One region of the Bradyrhizobium sp. Pha-3 genome, then DNA from elsewhere that is predicted to be linked to it. Evidence: predicted binding sites of a transcription regulator. Region 1 holds the regulator's gene; each other region holds the start of a gene.

Region 1 (9,905 bases):
AGTCGCCCGTCAGCAAAGTGACTCCGTCACGATGCGGCTTTCGCCTCGATCTGGTCCCAAATTCGGGTCTTGCGTGTCTCGGGCATGATGAAAACCGCGATCACGAAGCACACCGCGGGAACGACAATCGGGTAGATCAGCGCGTAGCCGATGCTGCCGGTCGCTGCGAAGGCGGCCGATGTGATGAACGGCACCAATCCGCCGCCCCAACCATTGCCGATATGATACGGCACCGAGACCGAGGTGTACCTGATCCTGGCCGGGAAAAACTCCGCCAGAAACGCGCCGACCGGCCCGTACACCATCCCGACGTAGCAGACGAGGATGAAGATGATGAAGACGGCGACCGGATAGTTGATGTGTCCCGGCTGCGTGACCATGCCGAGCCACAGATACAGCGGATAGTAGGTGATCGCGGCAAGCAGCATGCCTCCGAGGATCACGGATTTGCGGCCGATCTGATCCGACAGCCAACCAAAGAAGATCAGGCTCGGCGTTGCGATCAACAGTGCGGTCCCCACGATGTAGGCCGAGGTCACCGCATCGACCTTGGAGACCTGCTGCAGGAAGTACAGTGCCCAGAATTGACCACTGTACCAGACCACGCCCTGTCCAATCAGGACGACGATCGCGATCAGGATGTACTTGATGTTGGAGCTGAGGAAAGCTTCCCGCCAGGGATTCCTGGTCATCTGTCCGCGTGCCTTGATCTCCTGGAAAATCGGCGTCTCCTGGAGCTGGAGGCGGATGTAGATGGCGATGGCCACCAGCAGGAACGAGACCAGGAACGGTACGCGCCACGCCCATTCGTCAAAGGCCTGATTGCCGGCCCAGGTTCGGGTCAGAACGATTACGGCCAGCGACACCACGATCCCGAGTGTCGGCGAGGTTTGTAGCCAGCCTGTGTAGTAGCCGCGGTGGTCATCCGGAACATGCTCGGCGACGTAGGTGATGGCGCCGCCATATTCGCCGCCCAGGCAGAGACCCTGGATCATCCGCAAGCCGAACAGAACGAATGCGGCCGTCAGGCCGATCGATTCATAGGTTGGGATGAGTCCGATCGCGCCCGTTCCCAGGCCCATTCCGCTCAAGGTAACAAGGAATGTATATTTGCGGCCGACCCGATCGCCCATCCATCCGAACAGGAAGGCGCCCAGCGGGCGGATCAGGAATCCCGCAGTGAACAGCGCGATCGTGCTCAGCAGGGCTGCGACGGGGTGGGATTGCTCAAAGAACTTGACCGACAGAACCGCGGCCAGGCTGCCAAAAATATAAAAGTCGTACCATTCAATGATGTTTCCCACTGACGCAGCCACAATCACGCGACGAAAATCGCTCGGTACTTGAATTGCCATGTGCTGCTCCTCTCAAATGCAAACGCTACGCCTCGCGTTTTTCAGCGATCTGTCCGCTCGCGGAGTGCGCGTGGTGCACGGCGTTACAGGCGAGATTTTGCGAGTTCGTCCGCAACGCCTGATCTCAGGGGAGTTGTGGCCACCTGAGAGGAGCTCCAGCGGCCTCCAAGTGCCGCGAGCCGTCACTGCCTCATCCCTGTCTCTTTGGGAGTGGAGGCATCAGGACAGTCTAATCCCAACGGGATCGGTATCTTATGAGACTTTCGGCTCGATCGATTTGACGCAGGCGGCAGCTGTGGCCCGGCGCGAGGTTGGCAAGGCGCAGGACGATCCAGGTACCCGGGCGTTGCCGGGTCCGTATTCTGCATCCGTTCCGCTAGTCGGGTGACCGGGCCATCCGCTAGCCTGCCGCCCGGCAGGGATCGCAAGCGGAATGGCGGAGCAGGGCACGACGCCGGGCGGCAAACGCGGCTACGCGGGGACGTGGCCGCCGCGCGCGGCTGCGCCGGTCGGCGGCTATCTCCCGACGCGCGTCGGCATCTGGAAGCCTTTCGTCGGGACATTGCGGCAATGGGCGCGCGCGGAGGCGGGGGCGGGCCGGTTGTTGCCGTGGGTGCCGGTGGCGTTCGGCACCGGTATCGCCTTCTATTTCGCGGCCGAGCACGAGCCGGTGCTGTCGGCCGCGGCCACCGTCGCAATCCTGCTCTGCCTCCTGGCGCTGCTGCTGCGGCGGCGCAGCGTGTTTCCGGTCATCGCGATGCTGGCCGCGGTGGCCGCGGGCTTTGCGACGGCGACCTGGAAGACGGCGCGCGTTGCCCACACGGTGCTGGCGCGGCCGATGTTCTCGGTGGCGCTGACCGGCTTCGTCGAGACGCGCGACATCCGCGAGAAGACCGATCGTTTCGTGCTGCGCGTGGTTTCGATGGAGAGCCCGCGCGACATGACGAAGCTCGATCGTGTCCGGCTCTCGGTGAAGAAGGGCACCGCGCCCGATGTCGGCAGCTTCGTTGAGTTGAAGGCGCGGCTGTTGCCGCCGCTCGGGCCGCAGCGTCCGGGCTCCTACGATTTCGGACGAGACCTGTATTTCCAGGGCATCGGCGCCTCCGGCTTCGTGATGGGCGCGGTCAAGACCAGGGAGCCGCCTGCGACCGGCGGCTTTGCGCTGCGCTACGCCGCCTTCATGCAAGGCCTGCGCGACGCCATCGACGCGCGTATTCGCACCACGCTCGACGGCGACCAGCGCGCGATCGCAACCGCGCTGCTCACCGGCCGGCGCGATGCGATCTCGACGCCGGTCAACGATGCGATGTTCATTTCGGGGCTCGGCCATGTGCTGTCGATCTCCGGCTACCATATGGCCGTGGTCGCCGGCGTCGTATTCTTCGCGGTGCGCGCGCTGCTCGCCCTGTTTCCCGCGCTGACGGCGGGGCATCCGATCAAGAAATGGGCCGCGGCGGCCGCGCTGCTCGCCGCGGCGTTCTATCTGTTGCTGTCGGGCGCGGAGGTCGCCACGCAACGGTCGTTCTTCATGACCGCCGTGGTGCTGCTCGCCGTGATCGTCGACCGCCGCGCGATCACCTTCCGTACGCTGGCGGTGGCGGCACTGATCGTGCTCGCGATCGCGCCGGAGGCGCTGGTGCATCCCAGTTTCCAGATGTCGTTTGCCGCGACGCTCGGGCTGGTGGCGCTGGTGCAGATCGGGTTGCCGAACCTATTCGCGTCGCCCGACCATTCGGCGACCGCACGGGTTGCGCTGTGGGGCGGACGTGAGCTCACGATGCTGATGCTGGCCTCGCTGGTGGCAGGGCTTGCGACGACGCCCTACGCTGCGTTCCATTTCCACCGCGTGACGCCCTACGGGCTGCTCGCCAACCTCGCGGCGATGCCTGTCGTCTCGGCGGTCGTGATGCCGGCCGGCCTGCTGGGACTCGTCGCCATGCCGTTCGGCTTCGACGGCGTGTTCTGGGCGATCATGGGGCTTGGCATCGACTGGATGATCCTGGTGACGCAATGGGTCGCCGCACTCCCGGGCGCGGTCGGCCGCATGGCGGCGTTCGGCATAGGGCCGCTGATCGCAGCGAGTGCCGGCATCATCCTGCTCGGGCTGCTGCGTACGCCGCTGCGCTGGTCAGGCGCGGTGCTGCTGCTGGTGGCCTCGGTCTGGGCGCTCAGGGTGCCGCAGCCGGACGTGCTGGTCTCCGGCGACGGGCGCAACGTCGCGGTGCGCGGCGGTGACGGGCGGCTGCATTTGATGCACAGCGCCAAGGATGCGTTCCTGGTCAAGGAGTGGCTGGCAGCGGACGCCGACGCGCGGACCGCTACCGATGCGTCGCTCGGCGAGGGCGTCTCGTGCGATGCCGGCGGTTGCGTGGCCCAGGGACCTGGCGGCGCCTTCGTCGCGCTCGCGACCCGGCCGGAGGCGCTGGCAGACGACTGCGAGCGCGCAGGCCTGATCGTGACGGCGCGGCCGGCGCCGCAGGGCTGCGCGGCATCGGTGATCGATGCCGAGCGACTGCGCCGCCACGGCGCGTTGGTGCTGCGGCGGATCAGGGACGGCTACGCCGTCGACGCGGTGAAGCCCGGCGGGATCGACCGGCCGTGGTCGCCGGCGGTTCCCGGCGACGGCGAGAGCGAGACGATGCTGCGCGCGCCCGCCGCCGCGCCGCGGCCCGCCGTGGACGCGACGCCGGCCGAGACCGATCTGCAGGGCGATGATTAGCGGTGGTCCGGCGAGGGGCCGCTCGGCAACTCGAACAGGCCGAGATGGTATTCGTCGGAGTCGGGGCCGACGTCGGGCTTCTTGACGAGGGTGAAGGAAGCCTCGGGAAATTGCTCCCAGACTTTCAGGTCGTCGGCCGTCACCGTCAGCCAACCGAACCGGAACATGTAGCGGCCCGGTTCCGTGACGCGTCCAGCCTTTTGCCAAGTGACCTTATCGACCACCGCGCACGTCCTCCGTGCCCGATGATGCGCCAAGGCGCCGGCCGACGCAAATCTCCCCATGCGCCCCGGAAGCGGAAGTCCGGGGTCGCCCGAAATTGCTTAGGTCATCCGCCGCCGAACAGCTCATTCCGCGGCACGATGCGCTCAACCCAAAAACAGCGTTGCGAATGCGGAGGGCCGCCGCTCTACAACCTTCGGCTTCTGCTCGACCGGCGGATGCAGCGCCGGCAATTGCAGCACGCTGACGCGCTGTCCCTCGACCAGCTGGGTCACCAGGACATGGCTGCCGTCGGGGAATTCGACCGCGTCATGATGCCGATCGGGCACGTCGGGCTCGACTTCGTTGAATACGCCGACGCGATAGTTCAGCGTCTTGGTCCAAATCCAGCGGCTGTCGTAGCGAACGTTCTCGGCGAAAGCGAGCTCGGTGCCCGGCAGCATGCAGACCGCGACAGTGGGATCGTTCTCCGAAGCAAAGCCGCGGGTCGACGTGCCGCGGAACGTCGTCGTGATCAGCGTCTCTCCGACAATGGCGGGGCGCGATGCCACGGCGTGCAGACTATAGTCACACATCGGATGGCTCCTCATTTCGAGGTAGCGACCCGTGCCTCTCCTTGAGGCATTAGGGCCTCTACCAGAGTGGACGATAGCGAACGAGCTTCTGCTCGTTTCTGGGCGATTGTACGACTGGTCCGAGACCGCCTCCGATCACAAACACGCGACGCTGCGCGAGAGGTATCGGAGCGCATCGGGCAGGCCGTACGCTACACTATCATGCAAGGAACGATCCGACGTGTTGCTCGTTCCCGGCCGCCGCAAGTATTTGCAATTCAGTATTTGCGATAAAGGCCGATCAGCTTGCCCTGGATGCGGACCCGGTTCGGCGGCAGGATACGCACTTCATAGGCGGTGTTGGCCGGCTCGAGCGCGATCGATGCGCCGCGGCGGCGGAAGCGCTTCAGGGTGGCTTCCTCTTCGTCGATCAGCGCCACCACGATGTCGCCGGTGTTGGCGACGTCGTTGCGCTGGATCAGCGCCATGTCGCCGTCGAGGATGCCGGCATCGACCATCGAGTCGCCGCGCACTTCGAGCGCATAGTGCTCGCCGGCGCCGAGCATGTCGGGCGGCACGCTGATGGTGTGGCTGCGGGTCTGCAGCGCCTCGATCGGCGTACCGGCGGCGATCCGGCCCATCACGGGGACCGCGACCGGACGGTTGCCGTCGTCCTCGGCGATCGGCGGCGTGCTGGCGCGCCGGCCGAGGGTGCCTTCGATGACGCTGGGCGTGAAGCCGCGGCGGCCGTTGCCGCCGCCGGCCGAGAGTTCGGGCAGCTTGATGACCTCGATGGCGCGGGCGCGGTTCGGCAGGCGGCGGATGAAGCCGCGCTCCTCCAGCGCAGTGATCAGGCGGTGGATACCGGACTTCGAGCGCAGGTCGAGCGCATCCTTCATCTCGTCGAAGGAGGGCGGTACGCCGGCCTCTTTCAGACGTTCATTGATGAAACGCAGAAGTTCGTACTGTTTGCGCGTGAGCATCTCGAGTATTCCCCCGGTTGATAGCGTCGTTCGATTCCGAGACTCTTCTGGTAGGGCCTGCAGGCGGGGCCTGACCTCAGGAGCATGTGCTCGTTGCACCTGCTTCCACACGACTTCCCGATTGTAGACACCAGTACTCGAAACAAATCATGAACGGACACTATATGTTCGATATGTGTTCCGCAACCACTTAATTTCCGGTGAACGGATCAGGCAACGCACAATCGGCGGGGCGCGAAAACCTTATTCGGGCAGTGTCAGGATCTCGCATTCGCTGCCTTGGACGGCCGCAGCCGCGAACGGCGGACGCACCAGAAGTGCCCGTGCCGCAGCGAGATTCCCGAGCAGCGACGAGTCCTGCTGCGTCACTGGCGTTGCGATCAGCGTGCCGTCCTCGCGCGCTTCGAGCCGTGCACGCAGATAGTCCTCGCGCTGGTCGTTGGCGGCGAGGTCGCGGCCGAGCAGGGCGCTCGTGCGGCGATGATGAATCACTTTCCGGCCGCTCAGCGCCCGAATCAACGGCACCAGGAACAGGAAGGCGCAGACATAGGACGACACCGGATTGCCGGGCAGACCGATCACCCGCATCGCGCCGAGCCGGCCATGCATCATCGGCTTGCCGGGCCGCATCGCAATCCGCCAGAACGTCATGTCGACGCCCTCGGCTTCCAGCGACCGCTTGACGAGATCGTGGTCGCCGACCGAGGCGCCGCCTGTCGTGATGAGGACATCGGCACCGGCCTCGCGCGCCCGGCGGATGCCGGCCGTGGTCGCCTCCACCGTGTCGGCGGCAACGCCGAGGTCGACGGTCTCGGCGCCCTCGGCGCGCGCCAGCGCCCGCAGCGCGTAGCCGTTGGAATAGACGATCTGGCCGGGGCCGGGCTGCGAGCCCGGCATCACCAGCTCGTCGCCGGTCGCCAGCACCGCGACCTTCGGGCGGCGGCGCACCGCAAGTTCCGGATAGTTCATGGCGGCCGCCAGCGACAGCGCGCGGTCGGACAGGCGGCTGCCGCCGCTGAGCAGCACCTCGCCCGCACGGAAGTCGACCCCGGCCGGGCGGATGTGCCGTCCGATGCTGGCGGTCTCCGTGATCGTGATGTGGTCGCCGTCGACGGCGGTGTCTTCCTGGATGATCACCGCGTCGGCGCCATTGGGGATCACGCCGCCGGTGAAGATCCGCACCGCCTGGCCGGCGCCGACCGTCCGCTCGAACGGCCGGCCGGCGGCGACTTCGCCGATCACCTCGAGCCGGGCCTTTAGATCAGCCGCATCCGCGGCGCGCACCGCATAGCCGTCCATCGCCGACATCGGCTGCGGCGGCTGGGTGCGCAGCGCCGCGAGGTCGTGCGCCAGGGTGCGGTGGTAGGCGGCATCGAGCGCGACCATCTCCTCCGGCAGCGGTTCGGCGCCGGCGAGGACGGCGGACAGGGCATCGGCAACCGGCATCAGGGCCACGCTCAGAGCTCCTCAATTCCCAATGTTCAAATACCAAGTGCGGTCAAAGCCCTTGCCACGTCATCCGTCGATGTCACGTGGATAGCATGAAGGCCGCGCGCCCGCGCACCTTCGATATTGGCGGCCAGGTCGTCGAAAAACAGGATCCGCGACGCCGGCACGCCGATGGCTTTTACCACATGATCGTAGGCCTCGGCGTCGGGTTTGCGGAAGCCGATGCTCGAGGACAGGAAGACGTTGCGGAAATGGCTGAGCAGCTCGGCATGGGTGACCGAGAAATGCGCGACATGGGCCGGATTGGTGTTGGAGAAGGCGTAGAGCGGCATCCGCTCGGCGGCCGCCGCGAGCAGCGGGGCGATGCCCGGCATCTCGCCGGTGAAGATCGCGTTCCAGCCTTCGAGGAACTGGGCGTCCGTGATGTTGATGCCGAGGGTCTGGCGCAGGCTTTCGAAGAACGCCGCGTCGTCGATCCGGCCGATCTCGTGATGCTTGAAACTGTCGTCGACGACAAAACGGGTGGCGAGCTCGGCGGGCGCGCAGCCGGCGTGCTGCGCCCAGTGCGCCATCACCTTGTCAAAGTTGATGTCGAGCACGACGCGGCCGATATCGAACAGCAGCACGTCGACGGCGTCGGGAGAGAATTGCGAGGTCATTGCATGAAACCGTGTACGAGAATTGCGGGCAGGCGGCAATGTCCTCGATTTCAGTGACCGGTGTGTGGATTGTACGTGGCGTTGCATTCATCGCGAGACTGTTCCCGCGCACACCACCGTCGTCCCGGCGAAGGCCGGGACCCATACACCGCGGCGGATCTTGTTGGATGCGACTCGGCGTTCCAGCGTTGCGTAACAATCTGTATTTGGGGTTATGGGTCCCGGCCTTCGCCGGGACGACGGTGAGGTTGTTTCGCGATTCAAGACGTCAAAAACCGCGGTGTCATCACCCGCATGCGCATGCGGGTGATCCAGTATTCCAGAGACGGCTGTGCTTGAGCCGAGAGGCCGCGGCGTACTGCATCGCCCGAATCTACCGGTGTCGTCCCTGCGAAAGCATACGCCGCAGCGGGTGTTGAGAACGGGACTCGTTGTCCCAGCGTCGTTCAACAATCAGCATTTGTGGTTATGGGTCCCTGCTCCCGTGCGCAATTGCGCACTAGGCAGGGACGACACCCAATATAAGGCGTCGTTTGTGGGTCGGGCAACTCAGTGGCACGCGCGCGAGCTTTCAGCGCATCAAGCGACTTGATGCTTGCCGGCGGCCGGATGCTTGCCGGCGGCTTGGTGCCCGCCGGGCGTAGCGCTCACATCCTGGACAGCGCCAGGCCGAGGTAACCGATCAGCGCGCCGGTGCTGAGAATGATGACGACGAGCGCCTGCTCCGAGCGTGCTTGCAAGGTTTTCCGGGTCACGGCGTTGGACGCTCCGTCTTCGAGATCATGCGGTCCAACGAACAGCATCGATTTCCGTTCCGGTCCTTTCCGGGGAACCTTCACGACGTGCCCATGCAGGCCGCATACCCGGCCGGGTGACGCGACGAACGCGGAGCAGGAATGCGGCTCGGCCGCCTATGAGGGCGGCGCGATCCCCGGAACGGGGAAAGCGCGGCACATTTCGACGCTGTTCGATCTCAGTCGTTTGACGACCGCTGCATCTCCCTTCGACCGGAGGGATTCCGCAATGAGTTCGGCGATGAGGCGCATTTCGGGCTCGCCCATGCCGCGCGTGGTCGCCGCCGGCGTCCCGAGGCGAATGCCGCTCGGCCTGAGCGGCGGACGCGGATCGTCGGGAATGATCTGCTTGTTTGCGGTGATCCCGACGGCGTCGAGGATGTTCTCGGCCGCGCCGCCGTCCAGGCCGACACTGGCCACCGTATCCACGACCATCATGTGATTGTCGGTTCCACCGGTGATCAACGTCATGCCGCGTTCCATCAACGCTTCGGCCAGGACCTTCGCGTTGCGCATGACCAGTCTTGAATAGGCCTGAAAATCGGACGTCGATGCCTTCTTCAGCGTGACCGCGGTTCCGGCCACAACGTTCATGTGCGGCCCGCCCTGCAAACCCGGGAACACCGACGCGTCGATCTTGCCGGCGAACTCCCGGCGACAAAGAACGATGCCGCCGCGCGGCCCGCGAAGCGTCTTGTGCGATGTCGTCGTCATCACCTCGAAACCCGCATCGAGCGGATTGCGCAAGGCGTTGCCGGCGATCAGGCCGCCGTAATGGCTGACGTCGGCCATCGTCAGTGCACCCACCTCATCTGCGATGCTCTTGAAGGACGCATAATCCAGATCGCGCGGATAGGAGCTGTAGCCGCAGAGCACCAGCTTCGGACGGACGTGCCGGGCCATGGCGCGGAGCTCATCGAAATCGATGGCGCCGCCGCTTGACGGCTGCGTCTTGTAGCGGGCGAAGTTGAAGAGCCGCCCCATGTGCGACACGGGCGCGCCATGGGTGAGATGGCCGCCGTGTGACAGGTCCATCGCCAATATCGTATCGCCGGGCTGCAGCAGGCCGAGATACACGGCCTGGTTCATTGGCGACCCGGACAGAGGCTGAACGTTGGCATGTTCGGCGCGGAACAGCGCGCAAGCTCGCTGTCGGGCAAGGTTCTCTAT
Region 2 (9,905 bases), 4.4 Mb from region 1:
AGCCGGGTGATGACAGCCTGTAGCCCGGATGGAGCGAAGCGAAATCCGGGACAGTTTTGCGGGCCAAGACCTCCCCGGATTGCGCTTCGCTCCATCCGGGCTACGGCGGCTGGGCTAAACCCGCACCGGCCCCAGCTCGTCGAAATGCCCGCGCCGCTGCAGCCAGGCGAGCAGGATCAGGCTCGGGATCGCGACCAGCACGCAGATCACGAAGAACATCTGCCAGCCGACGGCCTTGGCGACATAGCCGGCGCCCGACGACAGATAGGTGCGGCCGACCGCGGCGAGCGCCGTCAGCAGCGCATACTGGGTCGCGGTGTGCAGCGGATTGCGGCACAGCGCCGACAAATAGGCGACGAAGATCACGGTGCCGATCGCGCTGGTGAAGTTCTCCGCGGTGATCGCCAGCGCGAGCGCCCATTGATCGACGCCGACATGCGCGAGCCAGGAGAACGAGAGGTTGGCGATCGCCTGCAGCACGCCGCCGATCCAGAGGCTGGTCGCCAGCGAATAGCGCCGCGCCACGAAGCCGCCGGCAAAGCCGCCGATCAGGGTCGCGGCGAGGCCGACGCCCTTCACGATCGCCGCGTAGTCGACCTTGGAGAAGCCGATGTCGATCACGAACGGCGCGGTCATGGTGCCGGAAAACGCGTCGGTGAACTTGAACAGCACCACAAAGGCGAGCGCGGCGAAGGCGTCCTTGCGGCTCAGGAACTCGGAGAACGCCCCAAGTGCCGCGTGCAACACGCGTTCAGCGGCGTTCTGTGCGTGCGTGGCCGCTTCCGCGCCCTTCGATTGCGCCGGCTCGGTCGCCGCCAGCGCAGTGACGATGCCGATCACGACCAGCGCGGCCATCACCACATAGCCCCACATCCACGCCGACGGACGCGCGAGGCCAGCGGACTCGAAGCCGCTGACGATGAACAGCGCGCCGGCGGTCGAGACCAGCATGCCGACGCGATAGGCCGCGACATAGGACGCCATGCCGGCGGCCTGCTCGCTTTCAGGCAGGCTTTCGACGCGGAAGGCATCGACCACGATGTCCTGCGTCGATGAGGCGGTTGCGACCAGCAGCGCGGCAAAGGCCGCGAACCATGGCGATCGCGCAGGATCGGCCAGCGCCAGCACCAGGATCGCCGCGATCAGCAGCAGCTGCGAGAACAATAGCCAGCCGCGGCGGCGGCCGAACATCTGCGTAAACAGCGGCACGTGCAGCGCGTCGACCAGCGGTGCCCAGAGGAATTTCAGCGTGTAGGGCGTGCCGATCAGCGCCAGCAGCCCGATGGTGCCGAGATCGACCCCGGCCTCCTTCATCCAGACCTGCAGCGTCGAGCCCGACAGCGCCAGCGGCAGCCCCGAGGAGAAGCCCAGCAACAGCACGATCAGCACCCGCGGCTGCAGGTACAACGCAAAACTGTCGCGCCAGGAGGTGGCGGCGGGCTTTGGCTCCGGCTTTGCAGACGCGTCTGACGTCGCTTCAGGTGCTGTCATAGAGGAGTTGGTAGCAGATTCGGCCCCAAAAAGTCTGTCATCGCCCGGCTTGACCGGGCGATCCAGTATCCCAGAGGCCCTATCCGCCACCTGCGGCAATTTCCGGGTAAAGATCGATCCAGTCCGGATTGTCTTTCTCGATTAGGGAAATCTTCCAAGCGCGTCGCCATTTCTTCAGCCGCTTCTCGCGTCGGATCGCGTTCTCAGGATCATCGAACTGCTCGAAATAGACCAGCCTTACGACATCGTACTTTTCCGTGAAGCCTTCGACCAACTTCAACTTGTGCTGGCCGACGCGACGAATGAGGTCATTTGTCACACCGATGTAGAGCGTGCCGCCGATATGGCTGGCGAGGATGTAGACGTAGTAGCTGCGTGCCCCCATCTGCCGCCTCTGGATACTGGATCGCCCGGTCAAGCCGGGCGATGACAGCTGATTATGTGGTGCGATCTTTGGTCAGCAACATCACTAGGTGCGGTCATAGAGAAGTTGTTACCAGAATCAGCCCCAAAAAGACTGTCATCGCCCGGCCTGTGCGCAATTGCGCACATGGACCGGGCGATCCAGTATCCCAGAGGCCTATCCGCCACCTGCGGCTATTTCGGGATAAAGTCGGGCGATGACATCGATTGGGTGGTGCACGCCGGACAACTTCTAGAAACAACGATCACTCCCCCGCCTGCAGTTTGCGCGGGGCGGGGAACAGGTCGGACGTGCTGGGCTTGACGAAGCGGGGGACCTCGATCGGGGTCTCGGACTTGCTGAAGTCGAGTTCCTCGATGCGGCCGGCGCGTTTCTCGATCTTGTCGGCGGAGATCAGGATCTGCCTGACGTCCTCGTTCACCTGGCCGAAATGAGTCTGCAGCTTGAGCACGCGCTCGCGCAGGCGGCCGAGGTCGTCGCCGAGATGCATCACCTCGTTGCGGATCTGGTCGGCGGCGTCGCGGATGCGGGCGTCCTTCAGGATCTGCTGCATCACCTGGATCGCCAGCATCAGCAGCGAGGGCGACACCAGCACGACGCGGGCGCGATAGGCCTTCTGGATCACGTCGTCGAAGCCGTCATGGATCTCGGCATAGACCGATTCCGACGGCACGAACATCAGCGCGGTGTCCTGGGTCTCGCCCGGGATCAGGTACTTCTCCGCGATGTCGCTGACATGCTTCAGCACGTCGGCGCGCAGCCGCTGGCTGGCGAATTTGCGCTCCTCGTCGCTGCGCGCATCGTGCAGCGCGGTCATAGCCTCGAGCGGGAATTTCGCGTCGATGCAGAGCGGACGCTGGTCGGGCAGGAACACGACGCAGTCCGGCCGCTTGCCCGACGTCAGCGTGTACTGGAACTCGAACGAGCCCTTCGGCATGCCATCCTGGACGATCGCCTCCATCCGCGCTTGGCCGAAGGCGCCGCGGGATTGCTTGTTGGCGAGCACGTCGCGCAGCGTCGTCACCTGGGTGGTGAGCTCGTTGAGGTTCTTGTGCGCGTGGTCGATGATGCCGAGCCGCTCGTGCAGCACGCGCAGCGAATCCATCGTGTTGCGGGTCGATTGCTCCATCGACTGGCCGACCCGGTGGGTCACCGAATCGAGCCGCTCGTTGACGGCCCGGGCCATCTCCGCCTGCCGGCCGGCCAGTGCCTGCGCCATCGCGTCCACGCGGCCGGAGGACTCGCTCTGGGCCCGCAGCATGTCGGCGAGCCGCTCCTCCAGCTCGTCGGCGCGGATGGCCTGGGCCATCGCGAGTTCCGTGCCGCGCCGGCTGGCGCGTGCGATCACTAGCGCAATGGCGAGCAGCAGGATCAGCGCCAGCGCCCCCAGGCCGATCAATGCGTCGGAGACACGGACCGGAAGGTCGCCAATCGTCAGCAGAATCTCGTTCATGCCGGCAGTTGTAGCCGATTCGCGGCCCGGCGCGAACGAAGAGGGAACGTTTATGGCAAATGCATCCCTGATTTTCCGGGTTAATGCGGGGTGAAGAAACGTGGTTAACGTTGTCCTAACGGGTTCCTGAGCGCATTGACCCCATGAAGTCAGCAGCTTAAATCGCCGCCATGGCATTAAGAGAAATTATCATCCTGCCGGACAAGCAGTTGCGGCTGGTGTCGAAACCGATCGAGAAGGTGACGCCGGAGATCCGCAAGCTGGCCGACGACATGCTCGAGACCATGTATGACGCGCCCGGCATCGGGCTGGCGGCGATCCAGGTCGCGCAGCCGCTGCGGCTGATCACCATGGACCTCGCCAAGCGCGACGAGAACGGCGAGACCACGGCGAAGCCGCGCGTCTTCATCAATCCCGAGATCATTGCGCGTTCGGAAGAGCTGTCGGTGTACGAAGAGGGCTGCCTGTCGATCCCCGAATATTACGAGGAGGTCGAGCGCCCGGCGCGGGTGCGCGTGCGATTCACCGATCTCGACGGCACGGTGCATGAGGAGGATGCGGAGGGGCTCTACGCCACCTGCATCCAGCACGAAATCGATCATCTCAACGGCGTGCTGTTCGTGGACTATCTGTCGAAACTGAAGCGCGACCGCGTCTTCAAGAAATTCGAGAAGGCCGCCAAGCGCGCGGCGGAGTAGGATCGCCATCGGCACTCGACTCCCTCTCCCGCTTGCGGGGGAGGGTTGGGGTGGGGGTCTTTCCACGAGTCGTATCGCTGAGATAGCCCCCACCCGGATCGCATCTTCGATGCGATCCGGCCTCCCCCGCAAGCGGGAGGCCAACCGAATTCGCGGATAGACCCGCGCGCTTCATATGCGATTCCTCTTCCCGCAAGGGAAGGAACAGACCGAGTTCTCGTCATGCCTCTCCGCCTGATCTTCATGGGTACGCCCGATTTCGCGGTGCCGACGCTGCTGGAGCTGGTGGCTCATGGCCATGAGGTCGTGGCGGTCTACACCCGCGCGCCGAAGCCGGGCGGGCGTCGCGGCCTGCAGCTGCAGCCGACGCCGGTCGAGCAGGAGGCGCGCCGCCTCGGCATTCCCGTGATGACGCCGAAGACCCTCAAAACGCCGGAAGCGCTCGAAGAGTTTCGCGCGCATGACGCAGACGCCGCCGTCGTCGTCGCCTATGGCATGATCCTGCCGCAGGCCATTCTCGACGCGCCCAGGCTCGGCTGCTTCAACCTGCATGCCTCGCTGCTGCCGCGCTGGCGCGGCGCCGCACCGATCAACCGCGCCATCATGGCGGGCGATGCCGAGAGCGGCGTGATGGTGATGAAGATGGATGTCGGCCTCGACACCGGCGACGTCGCGATGGCCGAGCGGCTGCCGATATCGGACAGCATGACGGCATCCGATCTGCACGACGCGCTGGCGCCGCTCGGTGCCGACCTGATGGTGCGCGCGATGGCGGCGCTCGGGCGCGGCGGCTTGCAGCTGACGAAGCAGAGCGCGGACGGCGTCACCTATGCGGCCAAGATCGAGAAGGCCGAGGCGCGGATCGACTGGAAGGAGCCGGCGCATGCGGTGCTGCGGCACATTCACGGGCTCTCGCCGTTCCCCGGCGCCTGGTGCGAGCTCACCGGCGAAGGCGAGCCAGTGCGGCTGAAAATCCTGCGCTGCGAGCTGGCCAGGGATTCGGGCGCACCGGGCGATGTGCTCGACGAAAATTTTGCGATCGCCTGCGGCGACGGCGCGATCCGGATCCTCGAACTGCAGCGCGCCGGCAAGGCGCCGATGAAGGCAGCGGACTTTTTGCGCGGCACGCCGTTGAAGCCGCCTGCGCGGCTTAGCTGATGCCCCGCTACAAGCTCACCATCGAATATGACGGCACGCCGTTTTCCGGCTGGCAGATCCAGGACACCGCGCCGACCGTGCAGGGCGCGCTGGAGGCGGCGGTCAAGGCGATCTGCGGCGAGGACGTGCGCGTCCATGGCGCAGGGCGTACCGACGCCGGCGTGCATGCGCGCGGCCAGGTCGCGCATTGCGACATCGCCAAGCATTTTCCGCCCGGTCGTTTTCGTGACGGGCTGAACGCACATCTGCGGCCCAATCCGATCGGCGTGCTCGCGGCTGACATCGTGCCCGACGATTTCGAGGCGCGGTTCTCCGCGACCAAGCGGCACTATCTCTATCGCATCACCAACACGCGCGCGAACCTCGCGCTCGACATCGGCCGGGTCTGGCGCGTGCCGCGCGCGCTCGATGCTGACGCGATGCACGCCGCCGCGCAGCGCCTGCTCGGCAAGCACGATTTCACCACCTTTCGCGACACCGAGTGCCAGGCCAAGTCGCCGGAGAAGACGCTCGATCAGCTCGACGTCACCCGTGACGGCGCCGCCGTCAACATCGTGACGTCGGCGCGCTCGTTCCTGCACAGCCAGGTCCGCTCGATGGTGGGCTCGCTGGTCTGGGTCGGCGAGGGCCGCTGGAGCGCCGACGACCTCGCCGCCGCGCTCGCCGCCCGCAACCGCGCCGCCTGCGGCCCCGTGGCGCCGCCGGACGGGCTCTATCTGATGCGGGTGGAATACTAGGCGGTGTGAATGATCTCGTAGGATGGGTAGAGCGAAGCGAAACCCATCACTTCGAATCCGCGGCGCCCATGATGGGTTTCGCTGCGCTCTACCCATCCTACGGATGTGAGCCTGCCCGAAATACCACGCTGTATCTGGTGCGGGTGGATGGCTCGTAGCCCCAACCCCTACTGTGCATGGGGTTGTTTTCGATGTTTTTGTCCAGCCGGGCGGCTGGCCTACCCGAAATACCGTTCCAACACGCCGCGATAGATCTTCGTCAGCTTCTCCAGATCGGTCACCGGCGTGCGTTCATCGACCTGATGCATGGTCTGGCCGACCAGGCCGAACTCGATCACCGGGCAATAGCTGGAAATGAAGCGCGCGTCCGAGGTGCCGCCGGAGGTCGATAGCTCCGGCCTGCGGCCGGTGACCTCCTCGATCGCGGCGACCGCGAGGTCGGTGAACGGGCCGGGCTGGGTGACGAACACGTTCGAGTTCGACGGTTGCCAATCGATATGGGCGCGGATCCGGTTGCCGCAGGCTTTCACCAGCCGTTCGTCGACCAGCTGCCGCAGGCTCTCCTGGGTATGGTTGTCGTTGTAGCGGATGTTGAATTTTGCCCGCGCCTGGCCGGGGATCACGTTGCTCGCGGTGTTGCCGACATCGACCGTGGTGAATTCGAGGTTGCTGGCCTGGAACTGCGCGCTGCCGAGATCGAGCGGCTCGTCGCTCAGCGCCACGATCAGTCGCGAGATATCAGGCACCGGATTGGAGGCGCGGTGCGGATAGGCGACGTGGCCCTGCACGCCGTCGACGACCAGCGTGCCGGATTGCGAGCCGCGCCGGCCGATCTTGATCATGTCGCCCAGCACTTCGACATTCGAGGGCTCGCCGAGCACGCAATGGTCGAATTTCTCGCCGCGCCCGGCGCACCATTTCAACAGCTTGACGGTGCCGTTGATCGAGACGTCTTCCTCATCGCCGGTGATCAGGAAGGAGATCGTGCCGTTGCCATTCTCTTGTGGCTTGCCGCCATGGTCCTGCAGATATTGCAGCACCGCAGCGACGCTGCAGGCGATGCCGCCCTTCATATCGACGGCGCCGCGGCCGTAGAGATAGCCGTCCTTCACCTCGCCGGAGAACGCGCCGAGCGTCCACGCGGCTTCATCGCCGGGCGGCACCACGTCGGTGTGGCCGGCGAAGGTGATATGCGGCGCCGAGCTGCCGATGCGCGCATAGAGGTTGTCGACATCGGCGGTGCCGGGCTCGGAGAAGGTCACGCGGTGGACCTCGAATCCTGCGGTCTTCAGCAGGTTTTCGAGAACGCCAAGCGCGCCGGCGTCGGCCGGGGTGACGGAGGGGCAGCGAACGAGATCGCGGGTAATCGAGACGGCATCACTCATGCGCCTCGCTTAACACGTCACCCGGCGGGTGGACCAGCTTTGTGCGGCACGGTATCAAGCTCGCTCTGCTGATCCCAGCCGTGCACGGAGCGCGACCCGCTGTCGCGGCCTTGCCGCACATGGGATTTTCCAAGCGGATTGGGGCCGTAGCGATTAGGGTAGCGCGTGCCAGGCAGGAAGGCGAGCTCGATGAAGCCCCAGACATAGAGCACGAAGACGATCGTTCCCGCGGCCACCACCCAATAGGATTCATCGGGGAGCCGGTCCGAGAACTGGCTCATGAGACCCGGGATCGCGAAGAACGGCACCATCCACCAGCCGCTCTTGTCGCGGTCGTGCAGGCGCTTGATCGAGACAGCGACATAGACCCAAACGAACAAGAACGTTCCGCAGGCCTTGACCAGCAATGCCGGCAATCCGGCCCAGCTCAGCGATCTGTAGCTGTCGGGGTCGAAGGCCCGGAAGATGTCGTCGACATTGAAGCTGAACCCGTTCTTGCCGCCAAGGCCGGCCGAGACCGCCAGTAAAGCCAGGAACATCATCCAGCAGACGATGATCAGCCCTGCGAGCCAGAATTTGGCCCGGTTGACGCGGCCCTTGAAGCCGAACAGGTAATTGGCCCAGTCCATGAAAATAAACTCCGGGCTGCGGCAATTCTTCGCGGCCCGGAGATATGTCGGCGTCAGATCGAAATTGGTTCGATCAGTCCAGACCCGTCATCCTGAGGTGCGAGCCTTGCGGCGCAATTGCGCCGCTGGGCGAGCCTCGAACGATGCACGGCCCCGCTGGTGGCCGTCGACCCTTCGAGACGCCTGCTTCGCAAGCTCCTCAGGGTGACGGTGATGGACTGATCTCGCGGCGAAAGACCGATCAGTCCCGCAGCAGCTCGTTGATGCTGGTCTTGGCGCGGGTGCGCTCGTCGACGCGCTTGACGATCACGGCGCAGGCGGTGGCAGGTCCCGGCTGGCCGTTCTTCAGCGGCTTGGCCGGCAGCGTGCCGGGCACCACGACGGCATATTCCGGGACCTCGCCGACGAAGATTTCACCGGTCTCACGGTCGACGATCTTGGTCGAGGCGCCGAGGAACACGCCCATCGACAGCACCGCGCCCTTGCGCACGATCACGCCCTCGGCGACCTCCGAGCGCGCGCCGATGAAGCAATCGTCCTCGACGATCACCGGCTCGGCCTGCAGCGGCTCGAGCACGCCGCCGATGCCGACGCCGCCGGAGATGTGCACGCGCTTGCCGATCTGGGCGCAGGAGCCGACCGTCGACCAGGTGTCGATCATGGTGGCTTCATCGACATAGGCGCCGAGATTGACGAAGGAGGGCATCAGCACGACGTTGCGGGCGATGAAGGCCGAGCGGCGCACGATCGCGCCGGGCACGGCACGGAAGCCGGCGTCGCGGAAACGGTTCTCGCCCCAGCCCTCGAACTTCGACGGCACCTTGTCCCACCACGACGCCTTGCCCGGGCCGCCCGCGATCTGGCCCATATCGTTGAGGCGGAACGACAGCAGCACGGCCTTCTTCAGCCACTGGTTGACCTTCCACTTGCCGCTCGCCTCGCGCTCGGCAACGCGCGCCTCGCCCTTGTCGAGCAGCTCCAGCGCGTGGTCGACCGCCTCGCGGACCTCACCCTTGGTCGAGGTCGAAATGCCTTCGCGGGCGTCGAACGCGGTGTTGACGGTGGTTTCGAGGGCGGACAGCGACATCAGGACAATCCTTGGGCGTATCGGGGATTATGACGGGAATTTTGCAGGGCTTTTTCGGAATTTGGGGCCGCCGAGTCAAGGCAAACTCCTTCCTGCCAAGCCGACTCTCTCCTCCCGTCGTCCCGGCCAAGCGAAGCGCGAGCCGGGACCCATAACCACGAATGCCAGCGTTGCGGCACGCTGGGGCCACAGCGAGTAGCCAAGCGCGGATTGGTGGTAATGGGTCCCGGCTTTTGCCGGGACGACGCGTGTTGAGAGGCTACGGCTTCAGCCGCTGCAGGAAGCCGGTGAGATCATCCGTGACATGGTCGACATAAGCGGCGTCGCGGCCTTCGAGCTCCCAGGTCTCGCGCACCACCTCCTGGCTGCCGTCGGGCACGACCAGCACGGTGGTCATGCCGAGCTCATGCGGCACCACCAAATTGCGCGCGAGGTCCTCGAACATCGCAGCCCTCGCCGGATCGACGTCGTGGAGCCTGAGGAACTTCTGGTAGGTCTGCGGCGCCGGCTTCGGCTCGAGATCGGCGGCGATGATGTCGAACACGCCGTCGAAATGGTTGCTGATGCCGAGCCGGCCCAGCACCGCATCGACATGGTCGACCGAGCCGTTGGTCAGGATCAGCTTGCGCCCCGGCAGTTTTGCGATCGCGGCTCCCATCGCCGGATTGGGTTGTAGCGGCGAGTGGTCGATCTTGTGCACATAAGCGAGATAGTCGTCGGCCTGCACGCCGTGCTCGGTCATCATGCCGCGCATCGTGGTGCCGTAGCGCAGATAGTAGTCCTTCTGCAGCCGCCGTGCTTCCTCGGGCGAGATTTTCAGCCAATTGCCGACAAACTCGCCGA
Region 3 (9,905 bases), 3.3 Mb from region 1:
GGCGCGCGACCTGCGCTGGGACATCATCGAGCTGCTGTTCTTCGCCTACCGCGACTTTGTCGGCGACGCCGACCAGGAGCTGGAGGCGTTCGGCTTCGGCCGCGCCCACCACCGCGTCATCCACTTCGTTACCCGCTATCCGGGGCTGAAGGTCGCCGACCTGCTCGACGTCCTGCGCATCACCAAGCAGTCGCTCGGGCGCGTGCTCAAACAGCTCTTGGACGAGGGCTACATCGTGCAGAAGACCGGCAACAACGACCGCCGGCAGCGCCTGCTCTACGCCACCCCGAAGGGCGAGGCGCTGGTCGCCAAGCTCGCGGGGCTGCAGACCGACCGCATCAACCGCGCGGTCGCCGGCATCGATCCGGCCGGCGTCGGGACGGTTCGGCAATTCCTCCGCGCGATGATCGACCGCGACGATCCCGACAAGGTGCTCGAAGCGATCTTCGGCGGCGGCAAAAAAACGAGGGAGTGAGCTGGTGCAGGCTGCAACCATGATGCGCGCGCCGGTCGAGCCGGCCGACGACGCGCCGCATCTTCTCCTGGTCGACGACGACCGCCGCATTCGCGACCTGCTGTCGCGCTTTCTTTCCGGCGAGGGCTATCGCGTCACGACGGCGATGAGCGCCACCGACGCACGCGCCAAGCTGCTCGGGCTGCATTTCGACCTGCTGATCCTCGACGTGATGATGCCCGGCGAGAACGGCTTCGACCTCGCCCGCTTCATCCGCAGCTCCTCGACGGTGCCGATCATCATGCTGACCGCCCGCCACGAGGCGGAAGCCCGCATCGAGGGCCTGCAGATCGGCGCTGACGATTATGTCGCCAAGCCGTTCGAGCCGCGCGAGCTGGTGCTCCGGATCGGCAATATCCTCAAGCGCACCGCGCCGCCGCAGGTCGCAGTCGTCGAGCAGATTGCGTTCGGCCCCTACATTTTCCACATCGAGCGCAGCGAACTGCGTCAGGGCGAGGAGATCATTCATCTCACCGATCGCGAGCGCGAGATGCTGCGCATCCTCGCCAGCGCGCCCGGCGAGACCGTGCCGCGGGCCGAACTGACCTCCGGCGGCACCGTCAACGAACGCGCGGTCGACGTGCAGATCAACCGCCTGCGCCGCAAGATCGAGCACGATCCCGCCAATCCGCTGTTCCTGCAGGCGGTGCGCGGGATCGGCTATCGCCTGGTGGCCTCGCCCTGAAGCGCGATGAGATCAGGATGAATCGTCATCGCGCTTCAGATCCTTGTTTGAGCATGATCTTGCCGGAAAACCGCTGCGCAGTTTTCCGGATCATGCTGTAGAGCATCCGCATGAGCACGCTCGACTCCGGCCTGACCCTGATCAAGAACGCCTCGCAGCGCGTCTCGAAGGCGAACGGCTGGATGGGCAATGCGTTCAAGAGCTGGATGCCGACCGGCCTCTATGCGCGCGCGCTGCTGATCATGATCGTGCCGATGGTGATCCTGCAGACAGTGGTGGCGTTCGTGTTCATGGAGCGGCACTGGAACACGGTGACGCGGCGGCTGTCGGCCGCGGTGGTGTCCGATATCGCCGCGCTGATCGACGTCTACAAGAGCTATCCGCAGGACAAGGACCGCGCGCAGCTTCGCCGCATCGCCCAGAAACTGCAGCTGGTGGTCGACTTCCTGCCCGCCGGCGACATGCCGCCGCCGGGGCCGAAGCCGTTCTTCTCGCTGCTCGACCAGACGCTGTCGGTGCAGCTCGGCCGCCAGATCAGCCGTCCGTTCTGGATCGACACCGTCGGCAAATCCAATTTGGTCGAGATCCGCGTGCAGCTCGACGATTCGGTGATGCGGATCTTCGCCCAGCGCAGCGCGGCCTACGCCTCCAATTCGGAGATCTTCATCTTCTGGATGCTCGGCACCTCGACGATCCTCCTGATCGTCGCCGTGCTGTTCCTGCGCAACCAGATCAAGCCGATCCTGCGGCTCGCCGACGCCGCCGAAAGTTTCGGCAAGGGCCGCGAGGCGCCGAACTTTCGGCCGCGCGGCGCGCGCGAGGTGCGGCGCGCGGCGCAGGCCTTCATCGAGATGAAGGCGCGCGTCGAACGTTCGATCGAGCAGCGCACCGCGATGCTCGCCGGCGTGTCGCATGATCTGCGCACCATCCTGACCCGGTTCAAGCTCGAGCTTGCCCTGATCGGCGAAGGCCCCGAGATCGACGCGATGCGCAAGGACGTCGACGAGATGTCGATGATGCTGGAGGATTACCTTGCCTTCGCGCGCGGCGATTCCGGCGAGGTCGCGCAGCCGACCGACATGGCGTTGGCGCTGGAGGAATTGCGCAGCGACGCCGAACGCCACGGCCACACCGCAACCGTCGCGTTCCACGGCCTGCCCGTCGTCACGGTGAAGCCGGCCTCGTTCAAGCGCTGTCTCGCCAATCTCGTCTCCAACGCGGCGCGCCACGCCAACACGATCTCGATCACCGGCCATCGCGACCATCGCTATCTCAACGTCACGGTCGACGACGACGGACCGGGCATCCCCGCCGACATGCGCGAGGAAGTGTTCAAGCCGTTCCTGCGGCTCGACGATGCCCGCAACCAGGACGAAGGCGGCACCGGGCTCGGGCTCGCGATCGCCCGCGACATCGCCCGCTCGCATGGCGGCGACATCATGCTCAGCGAAAGCCCGATGGGCGGCCTGCGCGCCGTCGTGCGGGTGCCGGTGTAACATAGCGTTTTCGAGCGAAGTGGACGCCGGTTCGCGTGAAGACAACGCGTCCAAACAACAAATTCGAGCTACCAGCGGTAAGACAAGGTGCCGATGACCTGCCGCCGCTCGCCGGCATAACAGTAACCGGACTGGCAGGTCTGGTAGTGCGTGTCGAACAGATTGGTCGCGTTCAGGCGCGCGGTGGCGCCGAGGAAGCGCCGGTCCAGCTTGCCGAGATCGTAATCGATCACCGCATCGAACAGCGTCGTCGCCGCATTCTGGAACGTGTTCTGGTCGTTGCCGAAGTTCGTGCCGATATAACGCACGCCGAGACCAAGCCCGAGCCCTTCGACGGGCACGCCGGACTGGAACGTATATTTGCCGAAGGCGGCGAAGGAATTCCTCGGAATGCCGGAGAGCTCATTGCCGGTCGTGTCGGGATCGCCCTGCGTGATCACGACGTTGAGATGGGTGTAGGCGGCGGTGAGATCAAATCCCTGCTTGAGCGCCAGCTTCGCCTCGAGCTCCACGCCCTTGGATTCGACCTGCCCGGTGGCTGCCTGGAACGCCATGTTGTTCGGATCGGTGCGCAGCACATTGTCCTGCGTGATGTCGAACACCGCGGCGGTCAACAGCACCGGAAGGTTCGGCATCTGGTACTTGATGCCCACTTCCTTCTGCTCGCCGGTGGTCGGCCTGAACGGCAATCCGGATGCATCGACGCCGACCTGCGGGGCGAACGCCGTCGCATAGCTGACATAGGGCGCAATGCCGTTGTCGAAGACGTAGCTCAGCCCCGCACGGCCCGTGAAGGCGGTGGCCTTTTGCGTCGACGGCACGCCGTCCAGACCCGCGGTCGTCGTCTGCGACACCCAGCTCTGACGGCCGTTGAGCGTCAGAATGAAGCCCCCGAGCTTGGCCTGCTCCTGTGCATAGACACCGACCTCGTCGGTCGACTGCTTGTTGAAGATCGAGAATGCCGGCGTCGCGATCGCCTGGGCGCCGTAGTTCATGGTCAGGAGATTGAGATCGGGCGCCGGCCCGTAGCCGATCTTGTCGTTGTAGTAGGAGTGACCGTAGTCGACGCCGAACAGCGCCGTGTTCCTGATCGCGCCAAGCATGAACTTGGCCTCGGCCTGATTGTCGAGCGTTACGGTGTTGAAGCTGTCCAGGATCCGCCAGGCCGACCGCGAGGCGCGATTGGTGCTGCTGTCGATCGAATCGATCTGGGTGTATTTCGCGTCGACGTCGACCTGGTAGAAGCGGAAGTTCTGCCGCACCGTCCACACGTCGTCGACATTGTGCTCGAACGCGTAGCCGATGCGATACTGCTTCTGATCCATCGCGCTGAAGGCCGGATCATTCGAATAGATGTTGGTCAACTGTCCGTCAGGCGTGCGGAAGTTGCCGATGCTGGCGGCGGTTCGGCTCTTTTGATATTCGCTGAGGATGGTGAAGGACGTGTCGGCGTCCGGCCGCCAGGTCAGCGCAGGCGCGATATAGGCGCGATCGTCGTCGTTGCCGGGGTACCAGGTCTTTGCGTCGCGCAGCAACCCCGTCAGCCGGTAGTACAGCTGATCGCTGCCAGGCACCGGACCACCGATATCGAAACTGCCCTGGTAACGGTCGTAGGTGCCGCCCTGCAGCTGCACCTCACCGAATGCCGTCCACGGCGGCCGCTTGGTCGTGACATCCACGATGCCTCCCGGAGAGCCGAGGCCATAGAGGCCCGAGGCCGGTCCGCGGAGGATCGACACGCTGTCGAGACCGTAAGGTTCGATCTTTGGAATGGCGAAGTTGCCGCCGCCCTGACGCAGGCCGTCGCGATAGATCCCCGTATAGGTCGCATCGAAGCCACGGATGTAGAAACTATCGAACCTTGGATCATAGCCGAACGCCGTGGTCGTCACGCCCGGCGTGTAGCTGACGGCGTCCTTGAGCGTCTGAACGTTGCGATCCCGAAGCTCCTTTTGCGTGACGACCGATAGCGACTGCGGCGTTTCGATCAGCGCTGTGCTGGTCTTGGTGCCGGCCGTGCTGGCGGTCGCGACGTAACCCGTCGTCGTACCGATCGCGCCACCTGTGCCTTGCGACCGCGGAGCCTGACTCTGAGCGGGCGCCACGGCATTGCGGCGCCGGTTCGCCGCGACGGCGCGCGAAGCCCTGGTGTTCTGACTTGAAACGACGGCACCGCGCTTCTTTGCGGCGCCAGGTTCATCCACCGTCACTGCGGGAAGTTCGCTGACATTGTTCTGCGGAGGACTTGTCTGCGCCTGAGCGCAGGCGACGTCTGCGCCCATTGGCACAAGCACGACCGAACCGAGCAGCGCTGCATTGATCGCAGCCGTTGATCCGAGCAAGCCGCGCTTGCTCCGATACGAAACCATTCCCACCGAACAAATCCCCACATTGCCTTACGCTGACATCGATCGAGTCGCGTTTGCGACAAGGCCGGCATCGATTGGGGCGGACTTCTATCGGCGGGATGCGCGAAATTCCACACGCGCAAAATAGAATCGATGAAAGCAGAAAAGAAGCGCAACACTGGAATGATTCAAGATGCGCAACACTGGAACGGTTCAAAACGACAGGTTGGCGCGTCAGGCTTTCGACTCGACGAATGCGATGCGCGTCGTCTCTCGCAGAGAGTCTCGAACGCGAGGCACGCAGCGATCATTCAATGATGTTGCATCCCGTCGACGTCATCGCGCGCCAAGGAGCGCACGAACGCGGTGAACCGTCACCCCCGCGCAAAGGCTTGCGCGGGGGTGACGGCAGGGCTATCGCATTTCGTGGCGGTGTGCCCGTGGCCATCCTTCGAGACGCCCGCCGTCGGCGGGCTCCTCAGGATGAGGTCTTGTTCTGCGGCACAATAGTAGACCCTCATGGTGAGGAGCGCCGCTTGCGGCGCGTCTCGAACCACGGGGCCAAACACTTGCGCGGTCGCCAAGGGGCATACGCGATAGCCTTGGGGGTGACCGGGAGGGATCGGATGGATTGCGCATCGCCTCAGCGCAAGATTGCTCCGCAGTTTCGTCGCGAACTGCTCGCAATGACTGTGGTGCAAGGCGGCACAGCCTCTCGGCATGCGAGGCGATGCATTCAGGCGCGGCAACAGCCGAATGCGCTGCGCGCTACTTCTGCTTGGGCAGGAGGCCCTTCAGCTTTTCCATGTCCTTGACGTTCATCTTCATGCCGCCTGGCATGATGATGTCACCGGCCTTCTGGTCGCTCTTGCAGGCGCCGAGCCATTTCGCCTCGATGGTCATCGTGGTGTCGCGCGAGCCGGCCGCGCCGCCCTCGGCATGCGAGGTGCTCTTCACCGTGTAGGCGGAATTGAAATCGCCGACGATCTCGGCATGGCTCTGCATCGTCATGCCGGCGACGCTGCAGACGCTGTCGCTGACATAGCCGGTGGCGGTCTTCTGGATGTCCTGCTTGGAGCAGACTTCCTTGGCCATCGGCGAGGCCGCCGCGCTCATCTCCTTGTCGGTGGTCTCGTCGGTGCAGTGCTGCATGGTGATTTCCGGCATCGGCCCGCCGGTGCGCACCATTTTCATCTCCCACAGACCGGCCTTGCGGATCGGCAGGTCGACGGCACTTGCGGCGCCAGCGGACAGGACAAGGCACACAGCCGAACCAAGCAAGGCAAGCTGTCGGGTCATGCGGTCGGCTCCCGGCTGAACGATCGAAAGATTTGAAGCGCGCTCAGTAGAGCGTGCGCAACGGCCTCTGGGCTGCGCCATAGGGCACCCAGCGACAGGCGAAAGATATGTAGCCGCCCGGATAGTTCTGCATCGCAAGGAACTTGACCACCTTGCCGTAGGAGGCGCAGTGATCGACGGCAAGCTGCCGGGCGTCGGCCTGGGTCGCCAGCGTATAGGCGATGATACCGCCGGTATCATTGCCCTTGAACGGCGGCACCGGCTGCATCCAATCCGCCCGCGCCGGCACAACGGCCAGCATCCCGCAAACGGCAACCAGGCACGCGGCCAATTTCCTTCGCATCGCAGACTCCATTTCGCTTCGAGCCAACATAGAGTGCGCCGGCGACCGTGAAAAGAACGAGCCGGCTCCCCAAGGTGGACTTCTCCGCAGGTGTTGCCGCGCTGCACTTGACCTTGCCGGGGCTTCGCGGCACCGTCCGCGGCATCGGATAATCGGGTGGATTCCCATGCGCAACCTGTTCAGCTCCCGCAATAAACTCGGCCGCAAGCTCGGCCTCGGCGCCGCACTCGTGGTCGGCACGCTGGCGTTCGGGGGCACGGCCCAGGCCGCCAATCCGCTCGAAATGAACTTTTGGCTGTCCGGCCCGCGCTATGACGGCAATGTGGCCCCATGCGAGAAGGCCCTGACGGTCATCAGCACGCAATTCCAGGAAAAGGAAGCCACCTTCTGGAATTCGCCGCTCGTGATCACCGGCTTCAACGGGATTCACGAAACCGCCTTCCGTCCCTGGCAGTCCAACAATATTCCGCGCCGCTATTGCAGCGGCGAGGCGATGCTGAGCGACGGCAAGGTGCGCAAGGTGCACTATTCGATCATCGAGGACGGCGGCTTTGCCAGCATCAATCAGGGCGTCGAATGGTGCGTCGCGGGGCTCGACCGCAACTGGGCCTATAACCCGTCCTGCAAGGCCGCCCGGCCCTGATCTCCGACCAGATTGCTAAAGCAGGAGCCGCCGCCATTTGGACGGCGGCTTTTTGTTCTTGAAATGTTCTCGCGGCCTGCTAGGCTCCGGGCGGTCGAGTGAGGGGAGCGTTTGATGCCTCGGTTGGACATAATTTCCCGATTTTTGATTTCGGTTGTCATTATTCTGTGCGGTGCGGTTGCGGCCTCGGCCCAGGATCGTCGCCAGAATGCGCCCGGTGAGTTCGATTTCTATGTGCTGTCGCTGTCGTGGTCGCCCTCGTTCTGCGAGGCGGCGAGCGAGCGCGGCAACAACGGCCGCGGCACGCAGGCGCAGTGCGGCGGACGGCCCTATTCCTTCGTGGTGCACGGCCTGTGGCCGCAATATGAGCGGGGCTTTCCGGAATACTGCCAGCGGCCCTCGCCGCGACTCGCCCGCAGCATCATGAGCTCGATGCTCGACCTGATGCCGGCGCCCGGGCTGATCTACAATGAGTGGGACAAGCACGGCACCTGCTCGGGTCTCGGCGAACGCGCCTATTTCGAAGCCATCCGCAAGGCCCGCGCCACGGTGAAGATCCCCGAGGAATTCCTGCAATTGTCGGAGCCGAAGACGGTCGCGCCCGACGAGCTGGAGGCGGCGTTCCTCAAGGTCAATCCGGGCCTCAGCAACTCCGCGATCTCGGTGACCTGCGATAGCAAGCGGCTCAGCGAGGTGCGGATCTGCCTCAGCAAGGATCTGCAATTCCGCTCCTGCGAGGAAATCGATCGCCGCGCCTGCCGCCGCGATCAGGTGCTGATGCCTCCGGTTCGCGGCGGCTGAAACCCTCTGCGTCATGGCCGGCGGACCCGCGCCGCGCGTCGTCGCGCAGAACGTCCCGGCCACCTGCGCCATCGCGAAACAAGCAAGATCAGGCGCAGATGCCCGGGAGCCGGCTACGCCAAGGCTTCGCCGAGCTCGGATGTTAACCCCGCCGAAGCTTTAGCGAAGGCCGGGACAAGCCCGGGCATGACGAGTACAACATGCGCGACCCTTTGGGAGCGCAGCACGATCATCACATGAACTACCGTCACGCCTTTCATGCCGGCAGCTTTGCCGATGTTATCAAGCACATCGTGCTGGTGCGCATGCTCACCTATCTGCAGGACAAGCCGGCGCCGTTCCGCGTTATCGACACCCATGCCGGCGCCGGCCTCTATGATTTGACGTCGAGCGAAGCGCAGCGCGGCGGCGAATGGCTCACCGGCATCGCGCGGCTGATGCAGGCGCGGCTCTCCGACAAGGCGTTGCCGCTGATCGCGCCCTATCTCGACATCGTCAGGGCATTCAATCCGAGAGGCGAGCTGAAAGCCTATCCGGGTTCGCCGTTGATCGCGCGGGCGCTGCTGCGTCCGCAAGATCGCCTCACCGCCTGCGAGATCGAACCGACGGCGCGCAAACAGCTGATCGACACCTTGCGACGCGACGCGCAAGCGCGCGTCGTCGATCTCGACGGTTGGATGGCGCTGCCCGCATTCGTGCCGCCGAACGAGCGGCGCGGCCTGGTGCTGATCGATCCGCCGTTCGAAGCGAAGGACGAGTTCGAGCGGCTGGCCAGTGCTTTCACGGAAGCATTCGCGAAGTGGCCGACCGGCACGTATCTTTTGTGGTACCCCGTAAAAACCCGGAGAGCCACCGATGAGCTAGCGCGCAGTGTGGCCGCTGCAGCAGCAGCGAGTCGGCCCACCGGCAAATGCCTGCGTTTGGAATTCAGTGTGGCACCGCAAGAAGCAGGCGCAGGCCTCGTTTCCACAGGGCTTTTGCTGGTGAATCCGCCGTGGACGCTGGCGAATGAGTTGAAGATCATCCTGCCCGAACTCGAGCGGCCGCTCGGTCAAGGCGGTGCGGGACGCTTCAGACTCGAGACGCCTAAACCTTGATCGACAGCTCCTACTGAAAAGTTCAATTTTGAGCATAGGCAATTTGCGCGGAACCGTATTATGCTCATCCTGTTACGACTGGCTTTACGTTCCGCTTCCGCGAATGGTTGCGGCGGAGTGACAAGGCCGAAATAAATCCAGGCAGACCGGCGGCGTGACGCCGGCCTGTTCAGGTGGCCAAGCTTCCGACAAGCGAATGTCGGTCAACCGCTACGCGGCGTGCGCGTAGCGGTGGAGCAATACGGGGGAGGAGTTTCCCGATGGCCATGACTGGGACAGTCAAGTTCTTCAACGGAGAGCGTGGCTACGGCTTCATCAAGCCTGATGATGGCGGCCGCGATGTGTTCGTTCACATCACAGCTGTCGAGCGTGCAGGATTGAAGGACCTGACTGAAGGACAACGCATTACGTTCGAGGTTGAGCCCGACAAGAAGGGCAAGGGCCCGAAGGCGGTCAACCTGGTGGTCTCATGACGAGCGCTCGCGATTCGCGGCTCGTGATGAACGCCGAATGAGGCGTTGCGTGTGAGTTGGCCGCCGAGCGCGCGGCTGGCGTGCTCTGGGTGACCACCTCTATGATGCGGACGCGACTGGCGGTGCCGCATATCCCACACGTGCGGCCCACCGATTGGATTCGCGGACGCCGCGGCGTGCATGCCGCCATGCGCGACGTTAAGACC

The links. Region 1 encodes LexA, which represses DNA repair genes until DNA is damaged. Its sites were predicted from a motif close to TGTTCNNNNTGTGTTCNG; they were not measured.
Region 2: ACE10X_RS02690 (DNA recombination protein RmuC) is a predicted target of LexA. The motif match lies at 3,400-3,417, and genes of this name have one in related genera.
Region 3: ACE10X_RS08080 (ribonuclease T2) is a predicted target of LexA. The motif match lies at 7,382-7,399, and genes of this name have one in related genera.

The regions. Positions count from the first base shown of each region.
Region 1 covers NZ_CP170151.1:4,967,407-4,977,311, reverse strand. The annotation lists gene ACE10X_RS23355 (MFS transporter) at 27-1,355, opposite strand; gene ACE10X_RS23350 (ComEC/Rec2 family competence protein) at 1,789-4,074, shown strand; gene ACE10X_RS23345 (hypothetical protein) at 4,071-4,298, opposite strand; gene ACE10X_RS23340 (hypothetical protein) at 4,443-4,871, opposite strand; gene lexA (transcriptional repressor LexA) at 5,129-5,833, opposite strand; gene glp (gephyrin-like molybdotransferase Glp) at 6,077-7,288, opposite strand; gene ACE10X_RS23325 (HAD family phosphatase) at 7,315-7,941, opposite strand; gene ACE10X_RS23320 (hypothetical protein) at 8,589-8,744, opposite strand; gene glyA (serine hydroxymethyltransferase) at 8,853-9,905, opposite strand, start outside.
Region 2 covers NZ_CP170151.1:590,415-600,319, forward strand. The annotation lists gene ACE10X_RS02680 (MFS transporter) at 115-1,491, opposite strand; gene ACE10X_RS02685 (GIY-YIG nuclease family protein) at 1,571-1,876, opposite strand; gene ACE10X_RS02690 (DNA recombination protein RmuC) at 2,160-3,368, opposite strand; gene def (peptide deformylase) at 3,539-4,066, shown strand; gene fmt (methionyl-tRNA formyltransferase) at 4,289-5,224, shown strand; gene truA (tRNA pseudouridine(38-40) synthase TruA) at 5,224-5,961, shown strand; gene dapE (succinyl-diaminopimelate desuccinylase) at 6,180-7,346, opposite strand; gene ACE10X_RS02715 (DUF805 domain-containing protein) at 7,364-7,975, opposite strand; gene dapD (2,3,4,5-tetrahydropyridine-2,6-dicarboxylate N-succinyltransferase) at 8,217-9,062, opposite strand; gene ACE10X_RS02725 (pyrimidine 5'-nucleotidase) at 9,322-9,905, opposite strand, start outside.
Region 3 covers NZ_CP170151.1:1,676,100-1,686,004, reverse strand. The annotation lists gene ACE10X_RS08115 (MarR family winged helix-turn-helix transcriptional regulator) at 1-475, shown strand, start outside; gene ACE10X_RS08110 (response regulator) at 495-1,199, shown strand; gene ACE10X_RS08105 (ATP-binding protein) at 1,310-2,695, shown strand; gene ACE10X_RS08100 (TonB-dependent siderophore receptor) at 2,764-5,064, opposite strand; gene ACE10X_RS08095 (DUF3617 family protein) at 5,812-6,342, opposite strand; gene ACE10X_RS08090 (hypothetical protein) at 6,386-6,685, opposite strand; gene ACE10X_RS08085 (hypothetical protein) at 6,852-7,328, shown strand; gene ACE10X_RS08080 (ribonuclease T2) at 7,443-8,129, shown strand; gene ACE10X_RS08075 (23S rRNA (adenine(2030)-N(6))-methyltransferase RlmJ) at 8,366-9,226, shown strand; gene ACE10X_RS08070 (cold-shock protein) at 9,487-9,699, shown strand.